DNA from 3 places in the Pseudomonas sp. MHK4 genome. Region 3 is predicted to be linked to each of the others. Evidence: riboswitches for the same ligand, from Rfam matches in the RefSeq annotation. Region 3 holds a riboswitch; each other region holds the start of a gene.
What was found. Region 3 has a riboswitch for cobalamin ahead of cobO (cob(I)yrinic acid a,c-diamide adenosyltransferase). Riboswitches for the same ligand answer to the same signal wherever they lie in the genome.
Positions count from the first base shown of each region.

Region 1: it holds a riboswitch for cobalamin, as region 3 does, so the genes downstream of both, ACYP2Q_RS00575 (ABC transporter substrate-binding protein) here and cobO (cob(I)yrinic acid a,c-diamide adenosyltransferase) in region 3, are expected to answer to the same signal.
Region 2: it holds a riboswitch for cobalamin, as region 3 does, so the genes downstream of both, ACYP2Q_RS16925 (CbtB domain-containing protein) here and cobO (cob(I)yrinic acid a,c-diamide adenosyltransferase) in region 3, are expected to answer to the same signal.

Region 1 is NZ_BAAIAK010000001.1:108,665-118,878, forward strand. Features, by position in the region: gene ACYP2Q_RS00530 (potassium transporter Kup) at 25-1,926, shown strand; partial or broken gene ACYP2Q_RS00535 (CorA family divalent cation transporter) at 1,940-2,320, opposite strand; partial or broken gene ACYP2Q_RS00540 (peptidase C39 family protein) at 2,319-2,648, shown strand; gene ACYP2Q_RS00545 (LysE family translocator) at 2,645-3,259, opposite strand; gene ACYP2Q_RS00550 (GFA family protein) at 3,316-3,711, opposite strand; gene ACYP2Q_RS00555 (trimeric intracellular cation channel family protein) at 3,819-4,427, opposite strand; gene ACYP2Q_RS00560 (OprD family porin) at 4,536-5,870, opposite strand; gene ACYP2Q_RS00565 (ABC transporter ATP-binding protein) at 5,893-6,684, opposite strand; gene ACYP2Q_RS00570 (FecCD family ABC transporter permease) at 6,681-7,697, opposite strand; gene ACYP2Q_RS00575 (ABC transporter substrate-binding protein) at 7,694-8,707, opposite strand; cobalamin riboswitch at 8,846-9,040, opposite strand; gene ACYP2Q_RS00580 (DUF1624 domain-containing protein) at 9,074-10,214, opposite strand, start outside.
Region 2 is NZ_BAAIAK010000006.1:96,741-106,954, forward strand. Features, by position in the region: gene cobN (cobaltochelatase subunit CobN) at 1-3,685, opposite strand, end outside; gene cobW (cobalamin biosynthesis protein CobW) at 3,689-4,756, opposite strand; cobalamin riboswitch at 4,856-5,067, opposite strand; cobalamin riboswitch at 5,163-5,388, shown strand; gene ACYP2Q_RS16925 (CbtB domain-containing protein) at 5,510-5,701, shown strand; gene ACYP2Q_RS16930 (CbtA family protein) at 5,713-6,417, shown strand; gene ACYP2Q_RS16935 (cobalamin biosynthesis protein) at 6,414-6,827, shown strand; gene cobM (precorrin-4 C(11)-methyltransferase) at 6,910-7,656, shown strand; gene nfuA (Fe-S biogenesis protein NfuA) at 7,799-8,383, opposite strand; gene ACYP2Q_RS16950 (acyltransferase family protein) at 8,441-9,475, opposite strand; gene ACYP2Q_RS16955 (fatty acid cis/trans isomerase) at 9,563-10,214, opposite strand, start outside.
Region 3 is NZ_BAAIAK010000002.1:154,789-165,002, reverse strand. Features, by position in the region: gene bluB (5,6-dimethylbenzimidazole synthase) at 1-222, opposite strand, end outside; gene ACYP2Q_RS05710 (cobyrinate a,c-diamide synthase) at 219-1,580, opposite strand; gene cobO (cob(I)yrinic acid a,c-diamide adenosyltransferase) at 1,577-2,188, opposite strand; cobalamin riboswitch at 2,272-2,506, opposite strand; gene ACYP2Q_RS05700 (hypothetical protein) at 2,651-3,235, shown strand; gene ACYP2Q_RS05695 (PQQ-dependent sugar dehydrogenase) at 3,303-4,616, shown strand; gene ACYP2Q_RS05690 (O-methyltransferase) at 4,748-5,401, opposite strand; gene ACYP2Q_RS05685 (C40 family peptidase) at 5,420-5,956, opposite strand; gene ACYP2Q_RS05680 (C40 family peptidase) at 6,121-6,768, opposite strand; gene hda (DnaA regulatory inactivator Hda) at 6,996-7,700, opposite strand; gene ACYP2Q_RS05670 (AI-2E family transporter) at 7,898-8,971, opposite strand; gene ACYP2Q_RS05665 (DUF2066 domain-containing protein) at 9,009-10,082, opposite strand.

The sequences.
Region 1 (10,214 bases), on a different contig from region 3:
CCCGCCATCCGAGAGACGCGGCCCTTGAGTAAAACAGTCACCCTCGCGCACACAGATTCCCCATCCCGAACCTCAGGGTCGGGCTTGCTCGTCGCCGCTGTCGGGGTGGTATACGGGGACATCGGCACCAGCCCCCTCTACACGCTCAAAGAAGTCTTTTCCGGCCACTACGGCGTCCAGGTCAATCACGACGGAGTGCTGGGCATTTTGTCGTTGATCTTCTGGTCGCTGATCTGGGTGGTCTCGATCAAATACGTGTTGTTCATCCTGCGTGCCAACAATCAGGGCGAAGGCGGCATCATGGCGTTGACCGCGCTGGCCCGCCGCGCGGCAGCACCTTATCCGCACATGAGCAAGGTGCTGGTGCTGCTCGGCCTGTTTGGGGCGGCACTCTTTTATGGGGACAGCATGATTACCCCGGCCATTTCGGTACTCTCTGCGGTTGAAGGACTGCAGCTGGCGTTTGACGGCATCGAGCACTGGGTCGTGCCCTTGTCAGTGATCGTGCTGGTGGCGCTGTTCTTGATACAAAAGCATGGCACGGCCCGAATCGGCATCCTGTTTGGACCGGTCATGGTGCTGTGGTTCGTGGTGTTGGGCGCGCTTGGCGTGTTTGGGATTTTGCAGCGCCCGCAAGTGTTGCAGGCGCTCAACCCTGCCTGGGCCGTGCAGTTCTTCGTGGTTCATCCGGGCATCGGTGTCGCGATTCTTGGTGCTGTCGTGTTGGCATTGACCGGTGCTGAAGCACTGTACGCCGACATGGGCCACTTTGGCCGCAAACCGATTTCCCGTGCGTGGTTCATGCTCGTGCTGCCCGGTCTGGTACTCAATTACTTTGGACAGGGCGCCCTGATCCTGGGTAACCCGGAGGCGGTGCGCAACCCGTTCTATTTGCTGGCGCCGGATTGGGCACTGCTGCCAATGGTCGCGCTCTCCACGCTGGCCACCATCATCGCGTCTCAAGCAGTGATTTCCGGTGCGTTCTCCCTGACTCGCCAGGCCATACAATTGGGTTATATCCCGCGCATGTTCATCCAGCACACCTCCAGCCAGGAGCAGGGGCAGATCTACATCGGCACGGTCAACTGGGCATTGATGGTCGGTGTGGTTCTGCTGGTCATCGGCTTCGAGTCGTCCAGTGCGTTGGCCGCCGCCTACGGCGTCGCGGTGACGGGGACCATGCTGATCACGACGATCTTGTCCTCGGCGGTGGTCCTGCTCCTTTGGAAAACGCCGCGCTGGTTGGCCATTCCAATGTTGCTGGGGTTTCTGCTGGTCGACAGCCTGTACTTCGCGGCCAATGCGCCGAAGATCTTCCAGGGCGGCGCGTTCCCGGTGATTGCCGGCATTGCCTTGTTCATTTTGATGACGACCTGGAAGCGCGGCCGGAAGATTATTGTCGAGCGGCTGGATGAAACCGCACTGCCGCTACCACTGTTCATCGACAGCATCCGTGCGCAGCCTCCCCATCGCGTGCAAGGCACGGCGGTGTTCCTGACGGCCAGGGCCGATGCTGTTCCGCATGCACTGCTGCACAACCTGCTGCATAACCAGGTGTTGCATGAGCAAGTGGTATTGCTCACCGTAGTGTCTGAAGACAGCCCTCGCGTTAGTGCGCAGCAGCGGTTCGAGGTTGAAGCCTATGGTGAAGGCTTCTTCCGGGTCAGCCTGCACTTTGGTTTTATCGAGGAGCCTGATGTCCCCTTGGCGTTGAGTATGTGCCACTTGACCGAGCTGGATTTCAGCCCGATGCGCACGACCTATTTCCTCAGCCGGGAAACAGTGATCCCGACCAATCGCATCGGTATGGCCCGTTGGCGTGAAAGCCTGTTCGCGTTTTTGCTCAAGAACGCCAACAGCAATCTGAAGTACTTCAAGTTGCCGTTGAACCGGGTGATCGAGCTGGGCACACAGGTTGAGATGTAATGATCCCAAGCGTTCAATGCGGTCCCGTCATGCTGGATGAGCCCCGGGTCAGATGCTTGAGCGCAACGACCATCAGCCCCCCGGAAACCAGCATTCCCGTGAGAAAAAGCGGATAGGCCACCCACCAGGGGATGGCGGACGTCATCATGCTGAACTCGGACATGCCGCCAATGCTGGCGATCAGGTTGAGCGGCAGGAAAACCACGTTGATCAACGTCAGTTTGCGCAGCAGGTTGTTCATGGTGTTGTTCATCAAGTTGCCGCGTGCATCGATCAGGCCGGCAAACACCCTGGAGTAGATCTCCGCCTGTTTGTTGCACTGGATGTTCTCGATGAGCAGATCGTCGATCAGCGCGATCGCCTCGGCGCTGAAGTGCTCTTTTTCCGCATGGTTGGAGCAGGTCAGCAGCCACCAGCTGGACCTGGCTCACACGCTGAAGGCCGGCGGCCAGGCCCTGGTGTTGATCAGCAGCTACCGCCTGACGCGCTCCAGGGCCCCGCACTGGGTCATCGTCACTGACTACGATGAAGACTTCGTCTACCTGCATGACCCGGACATCGATCGCAGTCAGCACCGTCAGGCACTCGACTGCCAGCATCTTCCCGTCAGCCACAAGGCGTTCGACAAGATGTGCGCTTTCGGCGGCAACAAGCTGCGCGCCTCAGTGACGCTTTATGCACGCGAGGAAGCGCAAACCCGGCACCCATCGCAAGATGGCTAAACCAGCTGACGGATCCCCAGGGACAAAATCAACCCACCGCACAGTCGATCGATGGCTTTTTTCCTCCCTCGATACGCGCCAGCAATCCTGGGTTGCGAAAGGGCGATTGCGACCATGCCATACCAGGCCATCGACACCACCACGACAACCGCCAGCATCGACGCAAAGGTGCCTGGCGAGACGTGGGTGGGGGCGGCGGCTGAAAAAACCGCGGCATAAAAGGCCATGGACTTGGGGTTGCCAATGTTGGTCACCACCCCCTGGATAAAGGACTGCCTGCAACTACCGGCGATGGCATCCTCTGGCCGGCCGGGTGCATGCTTCCCCGCGTTGATCAGCAGACGCAATCCGAACCACATCAGGTAGGCGGCCCCCAGGACTTTCACCACAAGCGCAGCCCAGGGCAGCGCAGCAAAGACGATGCCGAGACCTGCGATGGCACAGGTGGACCAGAACAGGTTGACCAGAACGATACCCGCCACCAGGGCCAGGGCTTGCGACCGTGTAGCCGCCACCGCCTTATGGACCACGGCGACGAAATTGGGCCCGGGGATAACGACACCGGCCAGGTAGACCAGAAAAACCGTCAAAACGGCAGAGCTATCGATCATGTGCTTCCTCGCGGGTGACTGTCATGCAGAGGTGATAGGGCCAGGCAATGTTGCCATTATCGTCCAGGCTGCCATTGCGGGTATCTGGGCAGATCTTCCCCAGCCAGCCACGCCACATCCTGCTCCGTCCAGATGTGGTACTCGGGCCTGGCGCCAGGCTCCTCGTCCAGGGTGGCCACGCGCACGATCATCGCGGCTGAACCGCTACGCTCAGCGGCAAGGTGCGATCCGCAGTGGCAACAGAAATGTCGCAGCTTCCCGGGCGATGACTCGAAAGCCCGCAACGCGTCCAGGCCTTGAGTCCATCGAAAATGCTCTCTCAACACGCCAGCCGTGGAGACATAAGCCGCGGCATGGGTCTTGCGGCAGGTACTGCAATGACAATGGCTGATAGGCATATCGATACTGTCGATCTCATAACCCACAGCCCCACAAGCGCAGCTTCCTTTCATTTCAATCCTCCTGTTTTGTCACCGTGCGCAGATCAGGGTCAGCCTGGTTTGTGCAGTTTGCTACGCAGCAAGTTCGACGTAGCTCGACTCGCCACCTTATCGATGAATCATCCCTGCTTGGTTGAAAAAATTGCCGGCATCTGCAGGTGCTTGTAAATGGCCAGGAACCGCAAGCCGAAGGTGAAGGTCAAGGCAATCCAGCCGGCGACCCAGATGGTCGGGAAAACGTCTCGCAACAGGACGTAGAGGGTGCAGCCCAACAGAATGGGCGTGGCGTAAATCTCCCGCGACATCAGCAGTGAAACCCGTCCAGCCAGGACATCCCGGACGATACCGCCGCCGATGCTGGTCAGCACGCCCATCATCACGGCCAGGGGGGCAGCAAGCTGCAAGGCCATGACTTTCTCGGTGGCCGACAAACCGAACAGCGCAGCCGCCAGACCGTCGAGATAAAGCAGGATGCGGTAACGTCGTTGCAGTCGTTGCGTGCAAAAAAACGCCAACAGCGCAGCGAACAGGGCAACCCAGATGTAATTGAAGTCGGCGATCCAGAAGATCGGCAGATCCAGCAGCAGATCCCTTATCGTGCCGCCCCCAATGGCGGTGATGATGCCGAGTACGATGGCACCAAACAAATCCACGTCGGCTTTCTTGATCGCCAACACGCCGGTGATGGAAAACACGGCAATGCCTAACATTTGCTGGAAATAAGACATTTTTTATTCCTTATTCACGTTCCCTGCATCAGCTTCGTTCGAGCAGCCTCCTGAGTGTAAATCAGTGCGAGAGCGGATCTGCGATTGTCACAACGATAACCGACCTTTTCACAACCTGCCTGTCAGAGGGTATTCGACAGCCAGGCGTATCTGGTCCGTGTCCAGTTCTGCCTGGGCGGTATTGCCCCGATGCACGTTGTGTCGCAGCGACAAGGTGGTGCCTTTCGCCGCGCCACCTTGCACCACATAGCGCATCTCCAGGTCACGTTCCCAATGTTTGCCGCCTTGGCCATAACCCAGCCAGGCGTAGCCGCCCTGCGGGTCGACGTGGCTGCCATCGATCTGGCTGCCACGGACATAGGCGGCGCCCATGGACAGGCCCGGCAATCCCCAAGGGGTGATGTCCAGATCGTAGCGAGCCTGCCAGGATTGTTCATGGGGGGCGTTGAAGTCCGACAGCTGCACGGCGTTGCTGATGAAAATCGCGCCACGGGTGACGTAATCAAACGGCGTGTTTCCATCCACTTTCTGATAACCGAGGCTGAAGCCGTGGGGGCCCTGGGTGTAAGTGGACATCAGGCTCCAGGTGGTATTGTCGATCCTGCCGGATAACGACTTGCCCTTATCAAGGGTGCGGTACAGGTTCAGGTTGAGTGCCAACGAGCGCTTTTCACCCAGCGTCTGGAGGAAGGTGCTGCCCAGATAGTGCTGGTTCCAGGTGTCCTCGTAGCGCGATGAATAGAGGCTCAGGTTCAGGTTCTTCGCCGGTGTGAAGACCATGCCCGCGAGATCGAAGGTTTTGCCTTTCACGGCGTTGGAGTAGTTGACCACCAGGCCCTGGTCATGACTGCTGGCATTTCGATCGGTGCTGTCGGTGAAGTGTCCCGCTACCAGCTTCAGTGCCGCGAACTCGTTGCTGGAGAGGAACAGGCCGGTGGCGGTTTCCGGCAGCAGGCGGCTATCGGAGGAACTGAACACGGGCGTTTTCACGCGCTGCTCGCCATAGCTCAGCACTGTCGATGACAGGCGCAGTTTGAGCGCGGCACCGCCGCGGCTGAACTCGTCCTTGGGATGCCCCTGGTTGTCGAGCCCAAGCAATCGCGCTTTCCCGGCGCGGCCGCCGCCGCTGTCGAGTTGTGTGCCGAGATAGGCATGGGTATCCACTCCCACCCCGATCAGGCCCTGGGTGAAGCCTGATTGCAGCGTCCCCATCAGCCCGTAGGCCCATTCTTCAGCGTAGCCATTTCGCTCGTCACGCGGCTTGTAGGCATTGCGCGCAGCGCTGTTGCGAGCGCCATGACGGTACTCGCGATGGTCGTAGACCGTGCGGTTGAGCAGGCTCCAGGCGCTGTCCTGGACAAAGCCATTGGATTGCGATTGAGCCGAATCAGCCAGGGTGAACGGACTGGCCAAGGCGAGGAGAAAGGCGGATCGGGGAGGCATTTTCTGGGAGTCCACAAACGAATCAGGATGAACGCAAACGCAGGATCTGCGCGCCGTCAAAGGGGTCGATGAGGTAGTGCGCATGGACGCCGAAGGTGTCCAGCAGGCGCTTGGGAGTCAGCACCTCAAGCGGTTTGCCGAGGGCCACCAGGCGGCCCTTTTCCAGCACGGCCAAACGATCGCAGGTGAGCGCCTGATTGAGGTCGTGCAGTGCAATCACGCTGGTCACCGGCAATGCGTGAACCACCTGCAGGATCGCCAGTTGGTGCTGGATATCCAGGTGATTGGTCGGCTCGTCCAGCAACAGGATGCTCGGGCGCTGGGCCAGGGCGCGAGCGATATGCACGCGCTGACGCTCGCCGCCGGAGAGGCTGCGCCAGGTGCGCTTGCGCAGATGAGTCGCATCCACGTCGCGCAAGGCTTGATGGACGATGCCATCGTCCGCCGCCGACCACGGGCTCAGGGCCGACAGCCACGGCGTTCGGCCCAGGGCGACGGCATCGAACACACTGATCGCATCCAGGGTGTCGGCTTGCTGCTCAACCACCGCCAGGGTTTGCGCGATGGTTCGCCGTGACAGTGACTTGAGGCAGTGACCGTTGAGATGGATGGCTCCCCGACTGGGGCTGCGCACGCCGGCCAGCAGTTTGAGCAGCGTGGACTTTCCCGAACCGTTGGGTCCCACAAGGCCCAGGGTCTCGCCAGCATGAATGTCGAGGTGAATGTCGTGCAGCAACTCGGCATCGCGGATCGAGAATCCGAGACCGGAACAACTCAGCACGGGGTCGTGGAGAACAGGCGCAGGCGCATTCATCGGGCGTTCCTGCGAGCGACCAGGATTAGCGCGAACACCGGCGCGCCGACCAACGCAGTGATCACTCCCACCGGAATCACCTGGCCCTTGATCAGCGTGCGCGAGAGCACATCGGCGGCAATCAGGAACACCGCGCCACCCAGCGCGCTGGCCGGCAGCAGGCGCGTATGCCGAGTGCCCAGCAACAGCCTGGCGGCATGGGGGATGACCAGGCCAACGAAACCGATGGAGCCGACGATCGACACCATGACCGCCGTGACCAGGGCGGCACAACCGATCAACAGAAATTGCACGGGACGTACCGCGATGCCAAGTGAGGCCGCGGAGTCCGCGCCAAAGGTGAAGGCATCCAGCGCACGCCGGTGCCACAGGCAAACCACGAGACCCGCGAGGGCAACCGGTACCGCCAGCCACACCGATGGCCAGCGCACGCCACTGAGATTGCCCAGCAACCAGAACATGATGCCGCGAGCCTGCTCCGAACTGGCCGACTTGGTGATCAGAAACGCCGTCAGCGCATTGAACAGTTGCGACCCGGCAATCCCCGCCAGGATGATCTGCGAGGTACTGCCAGGCGAACCGCTGGCACGGCCGAGCAACACAACGACGGCGAAGGCAGTAACGGCCCCGGCAAACGCCCCGGCCGACATCGAAATCGCGCCGGCACCAAAGCCGAGCAACGCCACCAGCACCGCGCCCGTCGAGGCCCCTGCGGAAATGCCCAGCAGGTAGGGATCGGCCAACGGGTTGCGCAACAGCGATTGCAGGATCACCCCGCAGGTCGCCAGTCCCGCGCCACACGCCGCCGCCACCAGCGCGCGGGTCAGGCGGTAGTTCCAGACGATGCCCTGGTCGATGGGATCGAGGGCGTAGCCTGCCGACCACAGTTTGTTGGCCAGCACCTGGAACACCACCGCCGGTTCAATGTGCGTTTCACCGATGGCCACACCGGCGATCACGGCCAGAAGCAATATCACCAGTGCGAGCAGTGTGCGAATCAGCGTCCTGGTCATTGCGGCAGGTCGTAGCCGTGGAGGGCGGTGGCCAGCGCTTCGAGACCATCGAACGTTCTCAGGCTGGCCTGCATGGCCATGGCGTCGAGGATGATGATGCGGTTGTTCTTCACCGCGTCCATGTTGCGGGTCACGGGGTCGCTGTGCAGGAATTGCAGTTTCTTTTGATAGTCGTCAGCGGGGAAGCGCCGGCGATCCATACGCGCGATCACCAGGAAAGTCGGGTTGGCCTTGGCGATGGTTTCCCAGCCGACGGTTGGCCACTCTTCGTCGGACTGCACCACGTTGCGCACGCCCAGGGTGTTGAGCATGAAGTCGGGAATGCCCTTGTGCCCGGCGACATAGGGGTCGATGTCCAGGCTGGCACTGGAAAACCAGACCAGCGCGCTGGTGTGCTTCAGGTCTTTGCCTTGCACCAGGGCCATGGACTTGGCCAGGCTGGCCTGCAGCTGCGCGTTCAGCTGTTGGGCACGCGCCTGGACATCGAAGATCTCGCCCAGCTGGGTGACGCTTTTGTAAATGCTTTCAATCCGAAACGGCTGCAGACGGGTGCCGTCGGCGCCGACCAGGTTGTCCTTGGACTCGCAGTCCGAGGGCATCAGATAGGAGGGAATCTGCAGTTCATGAAACTGTTCGCGGGTACCGACGGCGCCTTGCGGACCGACCATCCACTCAAGCTCGACAGCGACCAGCTCCGGACGCTTGCCGATCACCGACTCGAAACTCGGCTCGTTGTCGGCCAGGCGCTCGATCCTGTCGTTCTGCGGCTTGTACTGAGCGAGCACATCGTTGAACCACAGTGAAGTGCCGACCAGCTTGTCACCCAGACCCAGGGCAAAAAGCATTTCCGTGCCGGCCTGGCCGATGGTCACCGCCCGTGCCGGGGCGTGGGCGAACGTCAGCGTGCTGCCGCAGTTCTCGACCGTCAGCGGGTAATGGGTCGGTGCGGCGCAGGCGACGGACGTAAGGCCCAGGCCAGTGACGAGGGCGACAAAGCGGGGCAGCAGCATGATGCAATCTCCATTTGAACCGTCTACGGCGCAAGGGTCTGGAAACACATCATCGAGCGCTGCCGAAAGGGCAGTGCAGTGCCCGTCACCTGGGTGACGCGCGCACAAGGATGTCCTCCCCGGACACCCCGCCGGTTAGTGATTGTTGCTTGGCCGGCAGGTCTCCTGACTGGTGCGTCATCGCCTGCTCCAGCCTTCCCGGGATTCGATCCCAGTGGCAGTTCAGGAGCAGGCTCAGCACCTACAGTTGCGGGGGCAGTTCCGTTTGATGCGTTGGCAGCATCACGGATTCCCTATTAATCCCATGTGGAAACCGGCGGCGGCATGGTAGTCGATCATGCCGCCTGAGGCGAACCCAACTCCTGATCAGAAGTATTTGAGCCAGCCGATATCACGCCGACGCGCCTTCAATGCAGCGAACCAGCGCACCGGCAGATACAGCGCCGCAGCCAGCAGCACGGCGGTCAGCCACACGGCCCAGATGCCGTCGAACCCGAAGTAATCGCCCTGGTTCAGACCCAACAACGCCACGCTGATCAGGTACAGCCCTTTCAGCACATAAAGATGGAGCAGGTAGAAGAACATCGGAGCCGCGCCAAAGACCGCCAGGGTGCTGATCCACTTCTGTTGCCGGGCCCGCTCGAAGCCCAGCAACAGCAAGAGCCCCATTCCCAGCGTCAGCCCCAGGAACAGCAGGGAAGGCGGGTATTTGGTGATGTTGAAGAAACTCATGAGGGTGAGCGTGGGGCTGGCATGGACCTGCCAATGTGCCTCGCCATAACCGTTGACCAGGCGCAGGACGACGAAACCGAGCAAGGCGCCGACCCCGGCCAGCAACAGATAACGCTGGCGCAAGGTGGCCGAGGCTGGGCGGGCGAACCAGGGGCCGATGCAGTAACCCAGGGCGATGACGCCGATCCACGGCAGCACCGGGTAGGAACTGCGCAGGCGCAGGCTGTCCGAGAATTCGATCCAGCCGCGATCATGCAGAATGGCCCAGGGCAGGTGCAGCGCCGAACCGACCGGGAAGTGCAGGGGGTCGAGCAGGTTGTGCCCGGCAACGATCACCAGGCCCAGGGCACAGAGGACGGGGCGAGGCAGCCAGGCCAGTGCCGCGAGGGCCATCATGCTGATGCCGATCGCCCAGATCACCTGCAGGTAAATCACGGTGGGCGGGAACTGGAAGGTCCAGGCGAAATTCACCAGGGTGAACTCCAGCACCACCAGGAACAGGCCACGCTTGAACAGGAACGTCGACACCGCGTGGGCGCCCTGGTGCTTTTCACCGTACAGAAACGCTGACAGACCCGTGAGCAGAACGAACACCGGCGCGCACAAGTGGGCGAGCGTGCGGCTGAAAAACAACGTGGGTTCCGTGCTGTCGATGAGCATCGGGTCGGAGACCTGGCGGTGCAGGAAGAACGTCTCGCGCACGTGATCCAGCAGCATGAAGATGATCACCAATCCCCGGAGGGCATCGATGGACATCAGGCGTTGGCTAACGTTG
Region 2 (10,214 bases), on a different contig from region 3:
CGAAATTCCGAGTGCCCGGATCGAGCAAATAGGCATCCGCCAGCAGTGCGTACTGGTGATCGTCGATCAACTGGGTGGTGGCGTCGAAGGCGAACAGGTTGTCGACCGTCGCCGCCATTTCAAAGGCGCCTTTATAGCCGTGCCGCTTGACCCCATCGAGCCACTTCGGATTGGCCGCCCGGGAGCGGATGACCCGGTTCAGCTCTTCCTTCAGCGTGCGAATCTTCGGCAGGTCCGGCTGGCTGTGATCGCCGTGATAACTGGCGGCCGCCTCGCCACGCAGGCTTTCCACGGCGGCCAGCATGCCGCCCTGGAATTGGTAGTAGTCATTGGAGTCGAGCAGGTCGTGTTCGCGGTTGTCCTGGTTTTGCAGCACTGCTTGCACCTGACCCAGGCGCCGGGAGAACTGCTCACGGGCTGCGGTGCCTTCGTCGGAACCGCCGTAGGCGTAGCCGCCCCAGTTCAGGTAGACCTCGGCCAGGTCCTCGCGGCTTTGCCACAGTCGACCGTCGATGGCGCCTTGGACACCCGCGCCATAGGCGCCGGGTTTGGCACCGAAGATGCGCCATCCGGCCTGTCGCCTGGCAGCGTCTTCATCCATCCCCGATTGCAGCAGCGCCTGACGTTCGGCGCGAACCTTGGCGGCCAAGGGATTGAGGTCGTCTGGCTCGTCCAGTTCGGCCACCGCTTGCACTGCGGCATCGAACAGGCGAATCAGATTGGCAAAGGCATCGCGGAAGAAACCCGATACACGCAAGGTAACGTCCACCCGCGGTCGATCAAGCAGACTCAACGGCAGGATTTCAAAGTCGTCGACCCGCTGACTGCCGGTGGCCCAGACCGGGCGCACGCCCATCAACGCCATGGCCTGGGCGATGTCGTCGCCGCCGGTGCGCATGGTCGCGGTGCCCCAGACTGACAGGCCGAGTTGGCGCAAGTGATCGCCATGGTCTTGCAGATGGCGCTCAAGAATCAGGTTGGCCGACTGGAAACCGATGCGCCACGCGGTGGTGGTCGGCAGGTTACGCACGTCCACCGAATAGAAGTTGCGCCCGGTGGGCAGCACGTCCAGGCGACCGCGACTGGGTGCGCCGCTCGGGCCGGCAGGGACGAAACGGCCACTGAGGGCATCGAGCAGGCCGCGCATCTCGGCGGGACCACAGGCATCCAGTCTGGGGGCGACGACTTCGCGCAGGTGGTCGAGGATGGCGTTCACTTCAGACCAACTCGCCTCCTGTGGGAGCCAGCCTGCTGGCGATGGAGTGTCAGTCGACATCAATGTGGCTGACACTCCATCGCCAGCAGGCTGGCTCCCACAGGAGATCAGTTGTGTGGCGAACAGTTCGAGACGTTCGCGGGTATCGCCGGTGGTGCGCCAGGGCTCATCACTGATCGACAACAAGTCGCTCGGACGCGGCCCAACCCACGGCTCGGCCAGCGCACAATCGAGCGGATCGAAGCCCAGCGCGAACGCCTTGGCCAGCGCCCGCAGCAGACTCGATTGCGCACCACGGCCATCGCCCCGGGGAATGCGCAGCAGCGCGAGCAAGGTATCGATGCGCAGCCGCCCCACCGGGGACTCGCCAAACACGTGCAAGCCATCGCGGATCTGCGACTCTTTCAAGTCGCACAGGTAAGTGTCCAGGCGCGGCAGCCAGATCGCCGCATCGGCATCGCTGTCCAGCTTTTCGTCCAACTGCAGTTCGCGGTCGATGTGGGTGTCGCGCACCAGTTGCAGGATGTCGCGCTGCAACTCCCGGGCACGGCGCGGGTCGAGCAACTGCGCCTCGTAATACTCGTCGGCCAACAGTTCGAGGTTGCGCAGTGGACCGTAGGTTTCGGCGCGGGTCAGCGGTGGCATCAAGTGATCGATGATCACTGCCTGCGTGCGGCGCTTGGCCTGGGCGCCCTCGCCCGGATCGTTGACGATGAACGGATAGATGTTCGGCAGTGGCCCGAGCAGCGCATCCGGCCAGCAGTGCTCCGAGAGCCCGACGCCTTTACCCGGCAACCATTCCAGGTTGCCGTGCTTGCCGACGTGGATCACGCCGTGGGCGCCGTAGGTGGTGCGCAACCAGAAATAGAACGCCAGGTAGCCGTGGGGCGGCACCAGGTCCGGGTCGTGGTAAACCGCACTCGGGTCCACCTGATAACCCCGCGCCGGCTGGATGCCAACAAAGGTCAGGCCAAAGCGCAACCCAGCGATCATCATTCGCCCGCCACGGCACATCGGATCGCTGTCGGGCGCACCCCAGCGCTCCAGCACGGCCTGGCGGTTGGCTTCGGGCAAGGCATTGAACATGCGCAAATAGTCGTCCATCGCCAGGCTTTGCTGGCACGGACGCTGGTCGAGGGTGTCGAGGTCGTTGCTGACGCCGCCGAGCAACTGCTGGATCAACGCAGTGCCGCTGTCGGGCAACTTGGCTGGCAGCGGATACCCTTCTTCATGCAGCGCCCGCAGGATATTCAGCGCCGCAGCCGGGGTATCGAGCCCGACGCCGTTGCCGATGCGACCATCGCGGGTCGGGTAATTGGCCAGGATCAGCGCAATGCGTTTTTGCCCGTTGGGCACCCGCGCCAGCTCGATCCAGCGCCGTGCCAGTTGCGCGACAAAGTCCATGCGTTCCGGCTGCGCGCGATAGCAGACCACGTCGGACTGACTGCGCTCGCTGCGCCAGGCCAGGTCCTTGAAGCTGATCGGCCGGCTGATGATGCGCCCGTCCAGTTCCGGCAACGCAATGTGCATCGCCAGGTCCCGCGGGCCGAGACCCTGTTCACTGGCGCGCCAGCCCGGTTCGTTGTCCTGGGCGCAAATGGCCTGGATCACCGGGATATTACGGCGAAACGGTCGCAAATGTGGTGCTTCAGGGCTGGATTGGGCGAAACCGGTGGTATTGAGAATCACCCCTGCCTCGACTTCATCCAGCCAGTCCTCGACCACGCAAAGGCAGCCGGGCTCTTTCAAGCTGGCCAGCGCAATCGGCAACGGGTTAAGCCCCGCCGCCTGCAAACGCTGGCAGAAAACATCGATGAAAGCGGTGTTCGCCGCCTGCAAGTGCGAGCGGTAAAACAGCACCGCCGCCACCGGTTGACCGGTCTGCCAGTCGGCTTGCCAGTCACTCAGTTGCGCGGGGCTTTTTCGCGGGTGGTAAATCGCCGTGCGCGGCAGGGTTTGCGGCTCGGCCCAGGCGTACTCGCGATCCAGCCAGCGATTGGCCAGGCAGCGGAAAAAGTCGAGGGCATTGCCCATGCCACCCTGGCGCAGGAATTGCCAAAGGCGGTCGCGATCCTCAGGGCCCACGGTGCTGAGGTCGCTGAGCTCCGGGTCCGGGCGATCATCGCCAGGCACCAGGATCAGCTGCACGCCGCGCTGCGACAGCTCCACCAACCGCTCGACGCCATAACGCCAATAGGCAATGCCGCCGTGCAGCGAAATAAGGATGACTTTGGCGTGGCGCAGTACTTCGTCGACATACAGATCGACCGACGCATGGTTCTGCACCTGCATCGGGTTGGCCAGGCGCACGCTCGGGTAATCGTCGGGCAACTGCTGCGCCGCTTCGGCAAGCAGTGCCAGGCTGGAGTCGCCGCTGCACAGGATCACCAGCTCGGCGGGGGTTTGTCCAAGGTCGGCAATGTTGTCGTCCGACACGAATCCGCCGGGCTGGGTCCTGAGCAGGTGCATGGGTTACACGCTGAGCGCGGCGCGCAATTGCGCTTCGAGCGTTGTTGCATCCAATGCCTGGCCGATCAACACCAGGCGCGTGGTGCGTAGTTCTTCAGCGCCCCACTGGCGGTCGAAATGTTTGTCGAAACGAGTGCCCACGCCCTGAATCAGCAGGCGCATCGGTTTGTTCGGGATCGCCGCGAAACCCTTGACGCGCAGGATGCTGTGCTCGACCACCAGTTGGGTCAGCGCATCCATCAGCAGGCTTTCGTCGGCTTGCGGCAGTTCGATGGAGATCGAATCGAAGGCGTCGTGATCGTGGTCATCATGATCCTCATCGTCGTGGTGGTGATCGTGATGGCTGTGACGGCTGTCGATGTGTTCTTCGGAACCGGCGCCGAGGCCGATCAGCACGTCCAGCGGCAGGCGACCGCTGCTGGCTTCGATGACTTTCACCGCAGGCGGCAATTCTTCGGCGACTTCCAGGCGCACACGGGCCAGGTCTTCCGGGCTGATCAGGTCGGCCTTGTTGAGGATCACCAGGTCGGCGCTGGACAACTGGTCGGCGAACAGCTCGTGCAGCGGCGATTCGTGGTCCAGGTTCGGGTCGAGTTTACGCTGGGCGTCGACCTGGTCCGGGAACGCGGCGAAAGTACCCGCCGCCACAGCCGGGCTGTCGACCACGGTGATCACCGCATCAACGGTGCAGGCACTGCGGATTTCCGGCCACTGGAAGGCTTGCACCAGCGGTTTGGGCAGGGCCAGGCCGGAGGTTTCGATCAGGATGTGGTCGAGATCGCCGCGACGGGCCACCAGTTCGCGCATCACCGGGAAGAACTCTTCCTGCACGGTGCAGCACAGGCAGCCGTTGGCCAGTTCATAGACGCGGCCATTGGCTTCATCGATGGTGCAACCGATGGAGCACTGCTTGAGAATTTCGCCGTCGATGCCCAGTTCGCCGAACTCGTTGACGATCACCGCGATGCGGCGGCCCTGGGCGTTGTCGAGCATGTGCCGTAGCAAGGTGGTCTTGCCCGAGCCGAGGAAGCCGGTGACGATGGTGACGGGGAGTTTGGCCAGTGTTTTCATCGGATGCCCTTTGGCAAGGTGGCGGGCATACGGGACGAGAACCGGCCACGCACAAGCGCGCCAGAAGCGTTCGCCACCGGATCACCCCGCCCGGTTGTAGTGAGAATCTGTATCGAGGCAGGTCTCCTGGCTGACGGTGTGCTGGCCTTGGAGCCTGGCATTCGCTGCGCCTTCCCGCGGGCTCGGACTTGAGCGTGCAGTGGCGTGGCAGCGAACATCACCGTTCACAGTTGCGGGGGCAGCCGCGGCATTGACCGCGTTCCCTTCTTAGCTTCGACAAGCGCCGAAGAACCTCGAAAGCGCAAGGCTACGCATGGTAATGGGGCGGGTCAATGTTCACATGAGATTGACTCGGTTCCAAGTTGAGAACGCTTGCCAATTGACGCGAATCCCTCACCCATGCTCTCCTACGCACCTTGTTACGGGTGCCCTTCACAGGGTGAAACGGGAAACCGGTGAATCATGTGCTTTACTCTAAAGCCATGTCAGTCCGGTGCTGCCCCCGCAACGGTAAGCGAGCGAAGCGTCAGATCCACTGTGCCAATGCGGCATGGGAAGGTGACGCTTGCAGGTCAAGGCTAACGCCTGCGCCCCTCGTGAGCCCGGAGACCGGCCCGCAACACAAAGTGACCAACACGATCACTGAATCAACAAACCCGCGGTGGGCGGGCGCTGTTCGGACTTCTGCGCGCTCGCTCGTGCGGGGTCCTGCCTGCGCTCTTATTCCCCGCTGACAGAACAGAGGGAAGCGCCATGTCGATCATCAGTAGCACCGGCCACAGCACCACCAGCAGCACCACTACCCTGTCCCAACGCCTGACCGCCGCTATTTGCGCGTCGATCCTCGGCGCGTGCCTTGTTTATTTCGCCGGTTTCTCGCACATCGAAGCCGTGCACAACGCCGCTCACGATACCCGCCACAGCTCCGCATTCCCGTGCCATTGAGACCTGCCGACATGATCAAGCGTATTGCGCAAACCGCAGGTTTCACCGGGCTGCTGGCCGCCCTGCTGCTGACGCTGCTGCAGAGCTTCTGGGTTTCGCCGCTGATCCTGCAGGCCGAAACCTACGAAAAATCCGAACCTGCCGCCGTTGCAGTCCACGAACACGCCGCGGGCGTCGCTGCCCACACTCACGACGCCGAAGCCTGGGAGCCGGAAGACGGCTGGCAGCGCGTGCTGTCGACCACGGGCGGCAACCTGGTGGTGGCAGTCGGTTTCGCCCTGATGCTCGCCGGCCTCTATACCTTGCGCGCGCCGACCAAAACCTCCCAGGGCCTGCTCTGGGGCCTGGCCGGTTACGCCACCTTCGTCCTGGCGCCGACCCTTGGCTTGCCGCCTGAGCTGCCGGGCACCGCGGCGGCGGATCTGGCGCAACGGCAGATCTGGTGGATCGCAACCGCAGCGTCCACCGCAGTCGGTATCGCCCTGATCGTATTCAGCCGTCACTGGCTGATGAAGGTCCTCGGCGTGGCGATCCTCGCCGTCCCCCATGTAATTGGCGCACCGCAACCGCAAGTGCATTCGATGCTCGCGCCAGAAGCCCTGGAAGCCCAGTTCAAGATCGCTTCGCAGCTGACCAACGTGGCGTTCTGGCTGGCCCTGGGTCTGATCAGCGCCTGGTTGTTCCGCCGCAAGAGCGACGGTCAATACCACGCATGACGGATCTCAGCACAGCGCCGACCCTGGTGGTCGGCCTGGGCTGCCAGCGCGGCTGCCCCGTCAGTACGTTGCGGGCATTGCTCGACCAGGCATTGCAAGCGCACCAAATCGAACTGCATCAGATCAAGGCCTTGGCCAGCATCGACCTGAAGCGCGGCGAACCGGCCCTGATCGAACTGGCCGAACAGCTTGGGCTGCAGATGATGTATTTCAGCAGTGAGCAACTGGCAGGTTATCAACCCCGACTCAGTCACCATTCGGACATCGCCTTTGAACGTACCGGGTGCTATGGCGTGGCGGAAAGTGCCGCACTGGCCCTGGCCGAACAACTGGCCAATGCCCCGGCCAAATTGCTGATCCCGCGACAGAAATATGCCCAGGCCACCCTGGCATTGGCCGGCGCCGCGTAAAATCCCCGATAGTCCACGCATTCGATCATGAGCAATCTTCATCTGAAGCCTGCCTTTCCCCTATTTCCAACAGGAACCGACGATGACCGTCTACTTCATTGGCGCAGGTCCCGGCGACCCCGAACTGATCACCGTCAAGGGCCAGCGGCTGATTCGCAGCTGCCCCGTGATCATCTATGCCGGCTCGCTGGTGCCCGCCGCAGTACTGGAAGGACACTGCGCCGAACAGGTGGTCAACAGCGCCGAACTGCACCTGGAACAGATCATCGAACTGATCAAGGCCGCCCACGCCAATGGCCAGGACGTGGCCCGCGTGCATTCCGGCGACCCGAGCCTGTATGGCGCCATCGGCGAGCAGATTCGCCATCTGCGTGAACTGGATATTGCGTTTGAAATCATTCCCGGCGTGACCGCAACGGCCGCCTGCGCGGCGCTTCTGGGCGCGGAACTGACCTTGCCGGACGTGTCACAAAGCGTGATCCTGACTCGCTACGCCGACAAGACCGCGATGCCCGCCGGAGAAGAACTGGTCAGCCTGGCGCAGCACGGGGCGACCATGGCGATTCATCTGGGGGTCAATCACCTGGCAAAAATCGTCGAGGAGCTGCTGCCACACTACGGCGCCGATTGCCCGATTGCGGTGATTCACCGGGCGACCTGGCCGGATCAGGATTGGGTGGTGGGAACGCTTGAGGATATTGCCGGGAAGGTCGAAGCCAAGAGGTTTCGGCGTACGGCGTTGATTCTGGTGGGTCGGGTATTGGGCAGCGAGCATTTCAGCGAGTCGTCGCTGTATCGTGCGGGGCATGCACATTTGTATCGGCCATAGGGCCTCATCGCTGGCAAGCCAGCTCCTACAGGTGACCACGTTCCAATGTAGGAGCTGGCCTGCCAGCGATGAGGCCATTGAATTTATCCCATAAAAAAACGGCGCTCACGGGGCGCCGTTTTTTCTTTTCGCAGCGAACACCTTAGTAGTAGGCGTTTTCTTTCTGCGTGTGGTCGGTCACGTCACGCACACCCTTGAGCTCGGGAATACGCTCGAGCAAGGTGCGCTCGATGCCTTCCTTCAAGGTCACGTCGGCCTGGCCACAGCCCTGGCAACCGCCACCGAATTGCAGCACGGCAATGCCGTCTTCAACTACGTCGATCAGGCTGACCTGGCCGCCGTGGCTGGCCAACCCCGGGTTGATCTCGGTTTGCAGGTAGTAGTTGATGCGCTCGTTGACCGGGCTGTCGGCGTTGACCATCGGCACTTTGGCGTTGGGCGCCTTGATGGTCAGCTGGCCACCCATGCGGTCGGTGGCGTAGTCGACCACGGCATCGTCCAGGAACGCTTCGCTGAAGTGGTCGATGTAGGCGGTGAAGCTTTTCAGCCCCAACGCCGTGTCTTCGGGTTTTTCTTCGCCCGGCTTGCAGTAGGCAATGCAGGTTTCGGCGTACTGGGTGCCAGGCTGGGTGATGAAGACGCGGATGCCGATGCCCGGGGTGTTCTGCTTGGAGAGCAGATCAGCCAGGTAATCGTGGGCGGCGTCGGTGATGGTAATAGCGGTCATGGAAACTCCTCGCAGGCTTGGACGCAGTTTACGCCAATCATCGCGCCGGACAAAGTCCTAGTATTTTTGTCGGGAAAGAATCGGGGTAGCCTCAACTGGCGATTCACCGTCAATCCAGACTTTAAGCCGCCGATAACTGCTTTTTTCCACCCATTCATAACTTGCCCACGATCCCACTCCGATGGTCACGACACAGATTGCGAACATGACGTAGGAATCGATCCCATAGCGCTGTGCGACAAAACCGCCGGCGGATAACACCAGCACATGCATCAGGTACACCGAGTAGGAACAATCGCCCAGTAACTTGAACAATCTGTTGTTCGCGAAAAACCGCTCGAGCGACATGCAAGCCATGACCAGCACCGCGCTCGGCAAGCCCCAGGCCAGCAACCGTGGCTGCGGGGCTGCGTGATAGATCACCATCAGCGCGCCGACGATGCCCAGCAACGGCAACCAGAGCCCGGGCTTGATCCAGCCACTGCGGTAGATCATGCCAATGGCGATCCCCAACAGAAACTCATAAACAATGCCCGAGCGATAAAACTCGCTGACCCAGCCATATCCCGTCCACGCCTGGCATACCGCAAACAGCAAGGCCGCGACAATCAACAACCGGACCTGCAAGCGAAACAGCAGCGCCCAGGCAAACAGCACGTAAAACAGCATTTCATAGTTGAGCGTCCAGCCAACATTAAGCGTCGGATAAATACCGTAGCCACCAGGGTTCTGCGTAGGAATAAACAACAACGACAGCAGGAAATGCGACCAGTCGACCGTCTGATCCGGCAACACTGGTTTGGCGAACACGACCAAAAGGGCCATCAGCACCGTATACAGCCAATACGCCGGGACAATGCGAAACAGTCGATACAGTAGAAAGCGACCTGGCGGCAGTGATTTGTTCTCGGTGGACAAGAAAATCACCAGCCCGCTGATGACGAAAAAGATGTCGACGCCCACCGCGCCCTTGTCGATGAACATCTGCCCAATCGGCCCGCGAGCATGAAAGTCGAAGAAAATCTGCATGAAATGGTGGCAAACCACTGTCCAGGCCGCGAGCGCGCGAAGCGCCTGTACTGAAATCAACATCGATGGCCCTCCCAATACTTCAACCCACCAACCCCGTGCAGGATCGGTGGAGCCTATTGAGTCCGACACCAGACCATCGTCAATCGATCAAAGATTCTCGTAGCGATTCATGTCCAGCACGCCCTCTTCCACCGGGTCGGTTTCGTGGATATAGCGGCTCAAATCATGAAAATACTGCCAGAACTGCGGGTGACTGCGACGGATGCCCCAGCGTTCGACGATTTTCTCGAAGCGGTTGGCAACCTTGGCATTCTCCATCGCATCGACGAATTCCGGGACTTGATCAGCGGGAATGTTGAACATGAAATTCGGGTAACTGCTGAGAACTCCAGGAAAAATCGTGAGCGTATCGAGCCCCGGCTGGTAGCGCAGCGACTCACCGATCAGGAACGCCACATTGCTGTGTGCGCGGTTGCGCAGCAGGCTGTAGATCACACGCTGTCCGCTTGCGGTCTCGACCCGCAGCATGGTCGCTTCCGGCAGTTGATCGATGACCTTGAGGCCGGCCGCCGGACGGGAGGCCAGGCGACTCAACGCCTGCTCAGCCGCCTGCAGGACCGGATCGATGTTCGGCCGCGAACAATAGGCACCGTCGCAGCGATTGATCGGATCAGGCTTGGCATTCAGCTCGCCGTAGCGCGCCAGCAACTGCATGGCGAAGTCGCGCTTGGGGTCCTGCTCATTGAGTTTCAGCGCCGTCGACGTGTCGTCGTCGATGGACTCATAGTCCAGCCACATC
Region 3 (10,214 bases):
CACCAGGACCTGGATCTGGCTGCGCAAGGCGCGATCGCTGATGCGGATGAAGCGCCAGGGCTGCATCAGGCCGACACTCGGCGCCTGATGCGCGGCTTCGAGCAGGCGCCGTAGCAATTCGGGCTCGACGGTGCCGCCAGCGAAGTGACGCATGTCGCGGCGCTCGGCGATGGCGCGGTAGACCGCATCGCGTTCGGCTTCGCAGAAGGCGTTGTCGGTCATGGCCTCTTCGCTGGCAAGCCAGCTCCTACAGGAGCGAGCTTGCTCGCGATGGCGGCTTCAAGGTCGGGCACAAATAGAGCAGCAATCGCCGATGGATTGGACGGAAAATAAAAATGCACATAAGAGGCCGTCATCCGCCCCTCACGATAAACCGCCTCCGCCCCGCGCCCGCCGTTAGGGCTCAAGCCACGGGCAATCGGTGTCAGTTCGGTGGTGGTCAGAGAATGATGATAAGTGTGCCCACGCAGCGAACCTTCCGGCAGCTCCACCGCTTGCAACGCCAATGCAGCGAGGCGCTTTTGCATCACCGCATCGCCCTTCAACAAGCCGACCAGTTCCGCGCGCGTACCCTCGACATCGGTCAGCGAATCGAGCAGATAAAGCATCCCGCCACATTCCGCCAGCAAGGGTTTGCCCGCCGCGTGGTGCGCGCGGATCGCCGCCAGCATCGAGGTGTTCTGCGACAGCGCTACGTGGTGCAATTCCGGATAACCACCCGGCAGATACAAGCTGTCTGCCTCGGGCAAACCAGCGTCACGGATCGGCGAGAAAAACCGCAGCTCGGCGCCCATCGCCCGCAGCAAATCCAGGCTGGCGCCATAGGTAAACGCAAACGCTTCGTCACGGGCCACGGCAATACGCACGCCAGCCAGAAGCGGTTCGGCCGCGATCACATCCGGCGCGGCGAAGGTCACCGCCGGTGGCAGCGCGACTTCGCAACTGCTGGCCAGGGCGTCGGCCGCCGCATCGAGGCGCACGTCCAGGTCGTTCAACTCGCTGGCCTGCACCAGGCCCAGGTGGCGGCTCGGCAACTCGATCCCGGTTTCCCGGGACAGGGCGCCGTACCAGCGCAGGCCTTCGGTCAGGCTGCCTTCGAGCAGTTGCGCATGGCGCAGGGTGCCCACGCGGTTGGCCAGCACGCCGGCAAACGGCAAGTCCGGCTGATAGCGCGCCAGGCCCAGGGCCAGCGCGCCAAAGGTCTGGGCCATGGCCGTGCCGTCGATCACCCCGAGCACCGGCACGCCGAAATGCCGCGCCAGATCGGCGCTGGACGGCGTTCCGTCGAACAGCCCCATAACGCCTTCGATCAGGATCAGGTCAGCCTCGGCGGCGGCCTCCCACAACAGGCGACGGCTTTCCTGCTCGCCGACCATCCACATGTCCAGTTGATAAACCGGCGCACCACTGGCGCGCTCGAGGATCATCGGGTCGAGAAAATCCGGGCCACACTTGAATACCCGCACCTTGCGGCCCTGGTTGCGATGCAAGCGGGCCAGCGCGGCGGTCACGGTGGTCTTGCCCTGGCCGGAGGCCGGCGCGGCAATCAGTACCGCCGGGCAATGTCGAGGTTGATTCACAGCTCGACGCCTTTTTGCGCCTTGATACCGGCCTGGAAGGCGTGCTTGATCATGCCCATTTCGGTGACGGTGTCAGCCAGTTCGACCATCTCCGGCTTGGCGCCGCGACCGGTGACCACCACATGCTGCATGGGCGGACGCGCCTGCAGATCACTGAGCACCTGATCGAGATCGAGATAGCCGTGCTTGAGGGCGATGTTCAGTTCGTCCAGCACCACCAGGCCGATCGATGGGTCGCGCAGCAGTTGCTGCGACACCGCCCAGGCCGCTTCGGCCGCCGCGATGTCGCGCTGGCGATCCTGGGTCTCCCAGGTGAAGCCCTCGCCCATCACATGAAAACGCACCTGCTCGGGGAAGCGCCGGAAGAACAACTCTTCGCCGGTGCTGTTGCACCCCTTGATGAACTGCACCACACCGCACTGCATGCCGTGCCCCATGGCACGGGCAAGCATGCCGAAGGCCGAGCTGCTCTTGCCTTTGCCGTTGCCGGTCAACACCAGCAGCAGGCCGCATTCGTTCGGGGAATTGGCGATGCGTTCGTCGATCACGGCTTTTTTGCGCAGCATGCGCGCCAGGTGGCGTTCGTCACGATCAGGGGTATCAGACATGGGGGAGCTCTCCGTTGAGGCAGGATTAACGGCGGGCAGGCACAAGAATAGACGGCAAGAAGCCTGGCATCGCCCACCGTGATGCCGCTTGGATGGATCAGGCCGGTCTCCGGGCTCATGAGCGGCGTAATGCCGGACTGCGCGCCTTCCCGCATCAACGATCGACACAGTGGCTTCAGACGCAGTTTTCACTCATTTACCGTTGCGGGGGCAGCGCCGGGATCGCAGGGCTTCATCGACTGAAGCGCTCAACTCACCGGCTTCCCTGTTTCACTCTGTCGACCCAAGTCACAGAGCACCTGAAACAAGCGGCGAAGGTTAGAGGGTTGGGGGTGGAGCGTCAATTGAAGACGCGGTGGCGCAACGAATAACTGCCACCCCTCAATAAAGTGACGTCAATCTTGTGCCACACTCACGGCAGTGATATCAAATAGCCACAACACAATAACAAGGGTGAACCCCATGCAAGGCATGATCATCAGCAATCCGAAACTGGAATTCCTGCGTCCGGTCCTGGAACGCTGGTTCGACTGTATCGACCGCTACAACGCCGTGCGCGGCGACAACGAGACGCCCTACTGGCTCGACGAAAAAGCCAACCTCGGCCTGCTGTCCGCCGCGGCCTGGATGGCCGAGATGATCACCCTGCAACAATCGCCCACCCGTAAACAGACCGAAGAAGGCGAACGCAACGGCCGCGCGGATCTGTTTATCGCCACGCCCGAAGCGCGCGCCTGGCTGCAGACCACGCAACGCTGGCCACGGGTCAACAGCCTGAACCTGACCCAGGCCCTTCTGGACATCACCAGCGACGCGAAAAAAATCAGCTACGCCAGCGACCTGAAAATCGGCTGCCTGTTCGTCGCACCGCACAAGAGCCAGCAAGGTGCTACTCCGGAAGAACTGCAGGACATGGTCGATGACCTGCAAAAGGAGCACAGCTGCGCCGTGGCCTGGTATTTCCCTTATGCCTATCGCAAATTGCGCAACGAAGCCGGTCACTACCACCCCGGTGTTGCCCTGCTGCTCAAGGAAGCTCGCGGCTGAGGTTGAACCATCGGGCCGCCGCGCTTCTCTATGATTTAAGTCACCTCATTCATAGGGAAGGTCAGCAATGCGCACGTCCCAGCTGGTTTTCGTTATCGCGCTGGCGGGAGGGCTCGCCGCCTGTGGCGAATCCGCCCGCCTGCAAGTCACCGACGGCATCGGGCCATCCCCCAAGCTCCCGGAACCCAACAAGACACTGTTTCCGACGATGAACATCGCCCCGGCCATCGGCTGGGCGGACGGCGCCAAACCCGTGGCGGCCAGTGGCACCCAGGTCGGCGCATTTGCCGAGAACCTCGATCACCCGCGCTGGCTGTACGTGCTGCCCAATGGCGACGTGCTGGTCGCCGAAACCAACGCCCCGCCCAAACCCGATGACAACAAAGGCATCAAGGGCTGGATCACCAAGAAAGTCATGGGGCGCGCCGGTGCCTCCGTGCCAAGCCCGAACCGCATCACGCTGCTGCGCGACAGCAACCATGATGGCATCGCCGAAACCCGCACGGTGTTCCTGGAAAACCTCAACTCGCCCTTTGGCATGACCCTGGTCGGTAATGACCTGTACGTGGCCAACACCGACCGACTGTTGCGCTTTCGCTATGTAGAGGGCGACACGGCGATAAAGTCACCACCGATCAAAGTCGTCGACCTGCCAGGTGGGACCCTGAATCACCACTGGACCAAGAACGTCATCGCCAGCAAGGACGGCAGCAAGCTGTACGTGACGGTGGGTTCCAACAGCAACGTCGGTGAAAACGGCCTGGACCAGGAACAAGGACGCGCGGCTATCTGGGAAGTGGACCGTGCCACCGGCAACCACCGGATCTTCGCTTCAGGCCTGCGCAACCCCAACGGCATGGCCTGGGAGCCACAAAGCGGTGCGCTGTGGACGGCCGTCAACGAGCGCGATGAAATCGGCAGCGACCTGGTGCCGGACTACATCACCTCGGTCAAGGATGGCGCCTTCTATGGCTGGCCATTCAGCTATTACGGCCAGCACGTCGATGTTCGCGTCGAACCGCAAAACCCCGGCCTGGTGGCCAAGGCGATTGCCCCGGACTACGCGGTCGGCCCGCACACGGCCTCACTGGGCCTGACGTTTGCCGAAGGCAACACGTTGCCGGCGCAGTTCAAGGAAGGCGCCTTCATCGGCCAGCATGGCTCATGGAACCGCAAGCCGCACAGCGGCTACAAAGTGATATTCGTACCGTTCAGCGCCGGGAAGCCGAGCGGACAACCGGTGGAGGTGCTCAGCGGTTTTTTGAATGACGAGGAAAAGGCCATGGGCCGGCCGGTGGGCGTGGTGATCGATCAGCAAGGGGATTTGCTGGTGGCCGATGATGTGGGGAACAAGGTGTGGCGGGTGTCAGCCGTGCAATGACCTGCACACAAACACCTGTAGGAGCGAGCTTGCTCGCGATGGAGGTCAACGATGACGCGGGGAGCCTGACACCCCGCGGTGCTCTCTGGTTTTTCGCGAGAAAGCTCGCTCCTGCAGGATGCATGCGATCTTTAGCGTTTACGACAGAGCGTCAAGCCATCCCCCAACGGCAACAGCGACAAATCCACCCGCGCGTCATCCTTCAAGGCACGATTAAGCGCCTGGATAGCGCGGGTATCGGCGCTTTCGGGGTTACCCTCAAGCACCCGACCACTCCACAGCGTGTTATCGAATACTGCCAGCCCGCCGGTACGCAACAGCCGTAGCGCATGCTCCAGGTAGGCCGGGTAATTGGCCTTGTCGGCATCGATGAACACCAGGTCGAACTGGCCTGGCTCGTCCAGACTGCCCAGGGTTTCCAGCGCCGGCGCCAATCGCAGATCGATGCGCCCGGACAGACCGGCCTCCTGCCAATAGCGGCGGGCGGTGGCGTTGTAGTCGCCGGGCATGTCACAGCAGATCAGCCCACCGTCATCCGGCAATGCCGCCGCCATGCACAGGGCGCTGTATCCGGTGAAGGTACCGACTTCCAGCACACGCCGTGCGCCGATGAGCTTCACCAGCAAGGCGAGAAACTGCCCCTGTTCCGGAGCCACCTGCCAGCGCGCCATGGGTAGCGCCTGGGTTTCGTCGCGCAAGCGCTTGAGCACTGGCGTTTCGCGCAGGGAAACGTCGAGCAGGTATTGATAGAGCGAATCGTCGAGGTTGAGCGTGCGGGCGGTCATGACAACTCCCTCTGGCGATTACGGATTGCGCGCCAGATGCTCGGGGTGCAGTACACGCTTGGCGCTCAGGTAGGCCCTCTGCCAATAAGCCTTGGACAAGCTGTCGAGCTTGACCGTGCCACCCGTGGCCGGCGCATGGACGAAACGCCCTTCACCGACATAGATCCCGGCATGGCTGACCTGGGAGCCACCATTGGTGGCGAAGAAAATCAGGTCACCGGTTTGCAGGCCTTCCTTGCCGACATTGGCCGCCTGCATGGAAATCATTTCGCGGGTGGTGCGCGGCAGGGAAATTCCGGCAACGTCTCGGTAGACGTAGCCAATCAGGCCACTGCAATCGAATCCGGAGTCCGGTGTATTGCCGCCCCAGCGATAAGGCGTACCGACCAACCCCAACGCGCGAAACAGTACGTCTTCCGCTTCCGGAGAAAAGGCCTGGGCGGGACCGAACACGATGGGTGCGCGCACCACTGGCGCGGGTGGCGGGGTACGGCTGGCGCAAGCGCTGAGCAGCGCTGCGAACAGCATGATTGCGAGGCGGGCCGACATCGTCATAGCAGAGCATCCTGATCAGGGCTGCGGCTTTTTTCTGCGCGAGTGCAGAAAAGAAAACCGCCTGCGGAGTACGCAGGCGGTTTGCCATCATTCATGATCAGAATTTTAGCGCTTATCAGCCAAACTTCAAGTAAGACTTTAAGTTCGCCTCACGAAAAGTACGCTTACTTGCGGGCAGTGACGATTGGAGTCGCTGCAGGCGCCATCGCGAGAGCACGCTTGGCTTCGATGAAGGTCTTGCTCCAGTAGCTGTCGCCCAGGCTATCGATGCGCACACCGCCGCTGCGGCGGCTGCTGGAGTGGATGAACTGGTTGTCGCCCAGGTAGATTCCGGCGTGACTCACACGACCGCGACGACCGTTGGTGGCGAAGAACAACAGGTCGCCTGGCTCGAGCTTGCTGCGCGAAACCAGCGGTGCGTCCACGTTGATCATTTCGCGGGTAGAGCGTGGCAGGTTCATGCCCGCTTCTTCACGGAACAGATAACCGATGAAACCGCTGCAGTCGAAGCCAGCTTCGGAGGTACCGCCGAAACGGTAACGGGTACCGATCAGGGACATGCCGCGTTCGAGGATGCTGTCGGCCAGGACCGGAAGCTGGTACGACTTGCCGTTGGCAAAGCTGGCCAGTTCTTTTTCGGTGGCCGCTTCTTCCTGTTCAAGCGCTTGCTGATAAAGCGCGGAAGACTGGGCGGTAGCGGAATTTTGAACCTGCTGTTGATGTGCTTGCTCGGACACTGGCGTGTGGGCAGCGCAACCGAACAACAGGGTAACGAGTGCGAGGGGCACGAGGGGTGCAAAGCGATTTAGCATGGGCACGACCGTGGCTGATTAATGTCAAGAAGCCGAGACTATGCCCGCTATCATCCTCATTTGCAAATTCAATCGAACTTTTTGTGACTTCTTGGTTTCTCGCTGACATCTAAGCGCTAAAGCCCATTCTAGACACTTACGCAGTCTGCGCTGCGCAGAAAAGCGGATTTTTTGCCGTCCGAAATTTTTGATATATCGCCGCGGGCCTTGGATTTACGGGGCCTTGGCTACCAGCCCAACGTCTCTTTGAGGAACGGGATGGTCAGCTTGCGCTGGGCTTGAAGGGAGGCCTGGTCGAGTTGCTCAAGCAGTTCGAAAAGCGCACTCATGCTGCGGGTACCGCGGGTCAGGATAAAGTGTCCAACTTCGTCGGTCAGGTGCAGGCCGCGACGTGACGCACGCAGTTGCAGGGCGCGCAACTTGTCTTCATCGGAGAGTGGGCGCATCTGGAAGATCAGCGCCAGGGTCAGGCGCGACTTGAGATCCGCCAGCTTTACCGGCAGCTCACGCGGCGAAGTCGATGCGGCGATCAGCAGACGCCGACCACTGTCACGCAGCCGATTGAACAGGTGGAACAACGCCTCTTCCCAGTCAGCCTTGCCTGCCACCGCCTGCAGGTCGTCCAGGCAGACCAGTTCGTATTGCTCGAGGTTGTCGAGAATTTCGATGCCGCGATCCATCAACTCGGCCAGCGGCAGGTACACCGCCGGTTCGCCCATCTGTTCAAAACGCAGGCACGCGGCCTGCAACAGATGCGTGCGCCCTACCCCGTGCTTGCCCCAAAGGTAAATCAGGCTTTCGGTCCAGCCGGCGTCGGCTTCGCACAGACGTTCGACATAGCCGAGTGCAGCGGCATTGGCGCCTGGGTAGTAGTTGATGAAGGTGGCGTCGTCACGCAGACGCACACCTAGGGGCAGCTGAATCGGTTTCATGCTGACTGAACAGTTCCAAAGGAACCGTTAGTGGCCTCTGTGTAAAGTTTGCGAAGTTTATACCCGTGAAGCCGACCGCACAATGCGACAGACCACAAGCAAAATCAAAGGTTTGCGTTAGCGCACCGGTTTTATGACAGATTCTTTGGCGCTGCGGGCAGCCCGCCGGGGTCTACCCGGGCTGCCCGTGACCCCGTCTACAGCTCTGGATCGTCAACACCACTGTACATATCAGAATCCTTATACAAATCATGCACATGGCGCAGCAGCACCATCACGACCGCCGCCACTGGCAACGCCAGTAAAATGCCAGTAAACCCAAAGAGTTCGCCCCCTGCCAGAATCGCGAAGATCACCGCCACCGGGTGCAGGCCGATACGGTCCCCCACCAGCAACGGCGTCAGCACCATGCCCTCCAGAGCCTGACCGACCATGAACACCGCGACGATGCCCATCATGGGATACAACTCGCCACCAAACTGGAACAGGCCGGCAATCAGCGCCGCGCCAATGCCAATGATGAAGCCCATGTACGGCACGATCGCCGCCAGACCGGCAATCATCCCGATCAACAGGCCCAGCTCCAGGCCCACCAACATCAGGCCCGCGGCGTAGATCACGCCCAATGCGACCATCACCAGTAGTTGCCCGCGGACGAAGGCGCCGAGCACTTCATGGCACTCTTCGGCCAGTGACACCGCACGCTCTTCGCGATCGCGCGGCAACAGGCTGCGGATCTTGGCCACCATCAGGTCCCAGTCCCGCAGCAGGTAGAAACTCACCACCGGAATCAGCACCAGGTTCGCCAGCCAGCCAATCAACGCCAAACCCGACGCAGTCGCCTGACTCAACACCACCCCAACGATGTCGGTGGTCTGCCCCATGTGCTCGCTGATCGCCGCCTTGAGTTTGTCGAACTTCCAGAAGCCCTCCGACAAGCCAAACTTCGACTGCGCCCATGGCAATGCCGTGTGCTGCAGCCAATCGAGCATCTGCGGTGCCAGCTCATACAAACGAAACAGCTGCTTGGCGAGCATCGGCACCAACACCAGCAACAGTGTGGTGAAGATCAGGGTGAACAGGGCAAATACCGCAATCACGCCCCAGGTCCGTGACAGGCCGGCCTTTTCCAGCCTGTCCACCAGGGGGTCGAACAGATAGGCCAACAACAACGCCACCAGGAACGGCGTGAGGATCGGGTGCAACAGCCAGACAAACGCGCAGAGCAGGAGCACTCCACCCAACCAGAACCAACGCCGCGTATCGGCCATGAACCACTCCATTGCTTCTATATAAAGAAAGAAAATCCTACCAGCGGAAACGCAATTGCGGCGTCGGGGCCGGCGCAGGCGCGACCGCAGGGGCCGCACCACCTGCTACTGGCTGGACGGGTACCGCGGGCGCCGGTACTGGCACCTGCTCCGCGGCGACTTCCTGCAACCTGGCCAGCGACAACTGCGCGCGCAATTGATCGGTACTGCCGTTGACTCGATAAAGAATCCGGTCGCCATCGACACTTTGCGGACGTCCACCGAAAGGCTCGAGCAAACGCCCAAGACTCGCATAACGCTCCAGATTCATGCCCTGGACTTCCAGCAACTGCGCGGAAGAAGCCCCAGGCTTGGCGACAAATCGCGGCGCCAGTCGCTGGTTCACCGCCAGCATCACCGCGTCCGCCAAAGCGGCTTGATCGGCGCCCTGGGCACTGCCGGCTTCTTTCTGATCGCCCAGCCATAACTGCCACTTGGCTTGCCACTGACCACCCTCTTCCCTGGCATGCACCGCCAGCAAGGCGTCGGCATTGTAACGTTGCGATGCATTGCGCAGTGCCGACGGATCGGCACTTTCCAGATTCGGCGCGGTGGCGACGATTTGTTCGTTCAGGTCCGCCAGCGGTAGACGCAGGGGCAGACCACGGTGCTGCGCGGCGCGGCGCAGGGGTGTCGCCCCGGCCTGGCCATCGCCCACCAGGCTCGCACCCTCGGTGTAGTCGTTCAGCCACCAGCCGAGGATCGACGGCCGATTGGCACCCCACATCGCCAACCCGGCCCGGCGCAAGGCCTGCTCGGTGGTACCGGGGTCGAAATCGACTTTTAACACTTCCGGCGGGCCGGCCTCGAAGCCGTACTGGCTGATGATTTGCTGGGGGTCCTTGCGAATCGCCGCCAGCCCTGGATTCTGCGGCGCCTTGGGATCGCCGGTCAGGCGCAATACCAGCGTATCGAGTGCCCGTTGTGTCGCTTCGTCTCGCTCTTGCGGCGACTGGCCGTTGACCGGTTCGCGCACTTGATAAAGGCCTTTGACGGTTTCAGCCCGGCTTACCTGGCTGGCAAGACTGACCAGTGACAAGCAGCCCACAAACAAGAATTTACAAAAACCCATGGAAGATTCCTGAGGACAAAAGCGGCTGGAACAGACCGCATGAAGACGAACGAGCAAGGCTGTGACCATCGCCCGACGCAAAACATTCACACGCCCTGGGTAAGTTTTCGCACTGTGATAACGATAGACGGT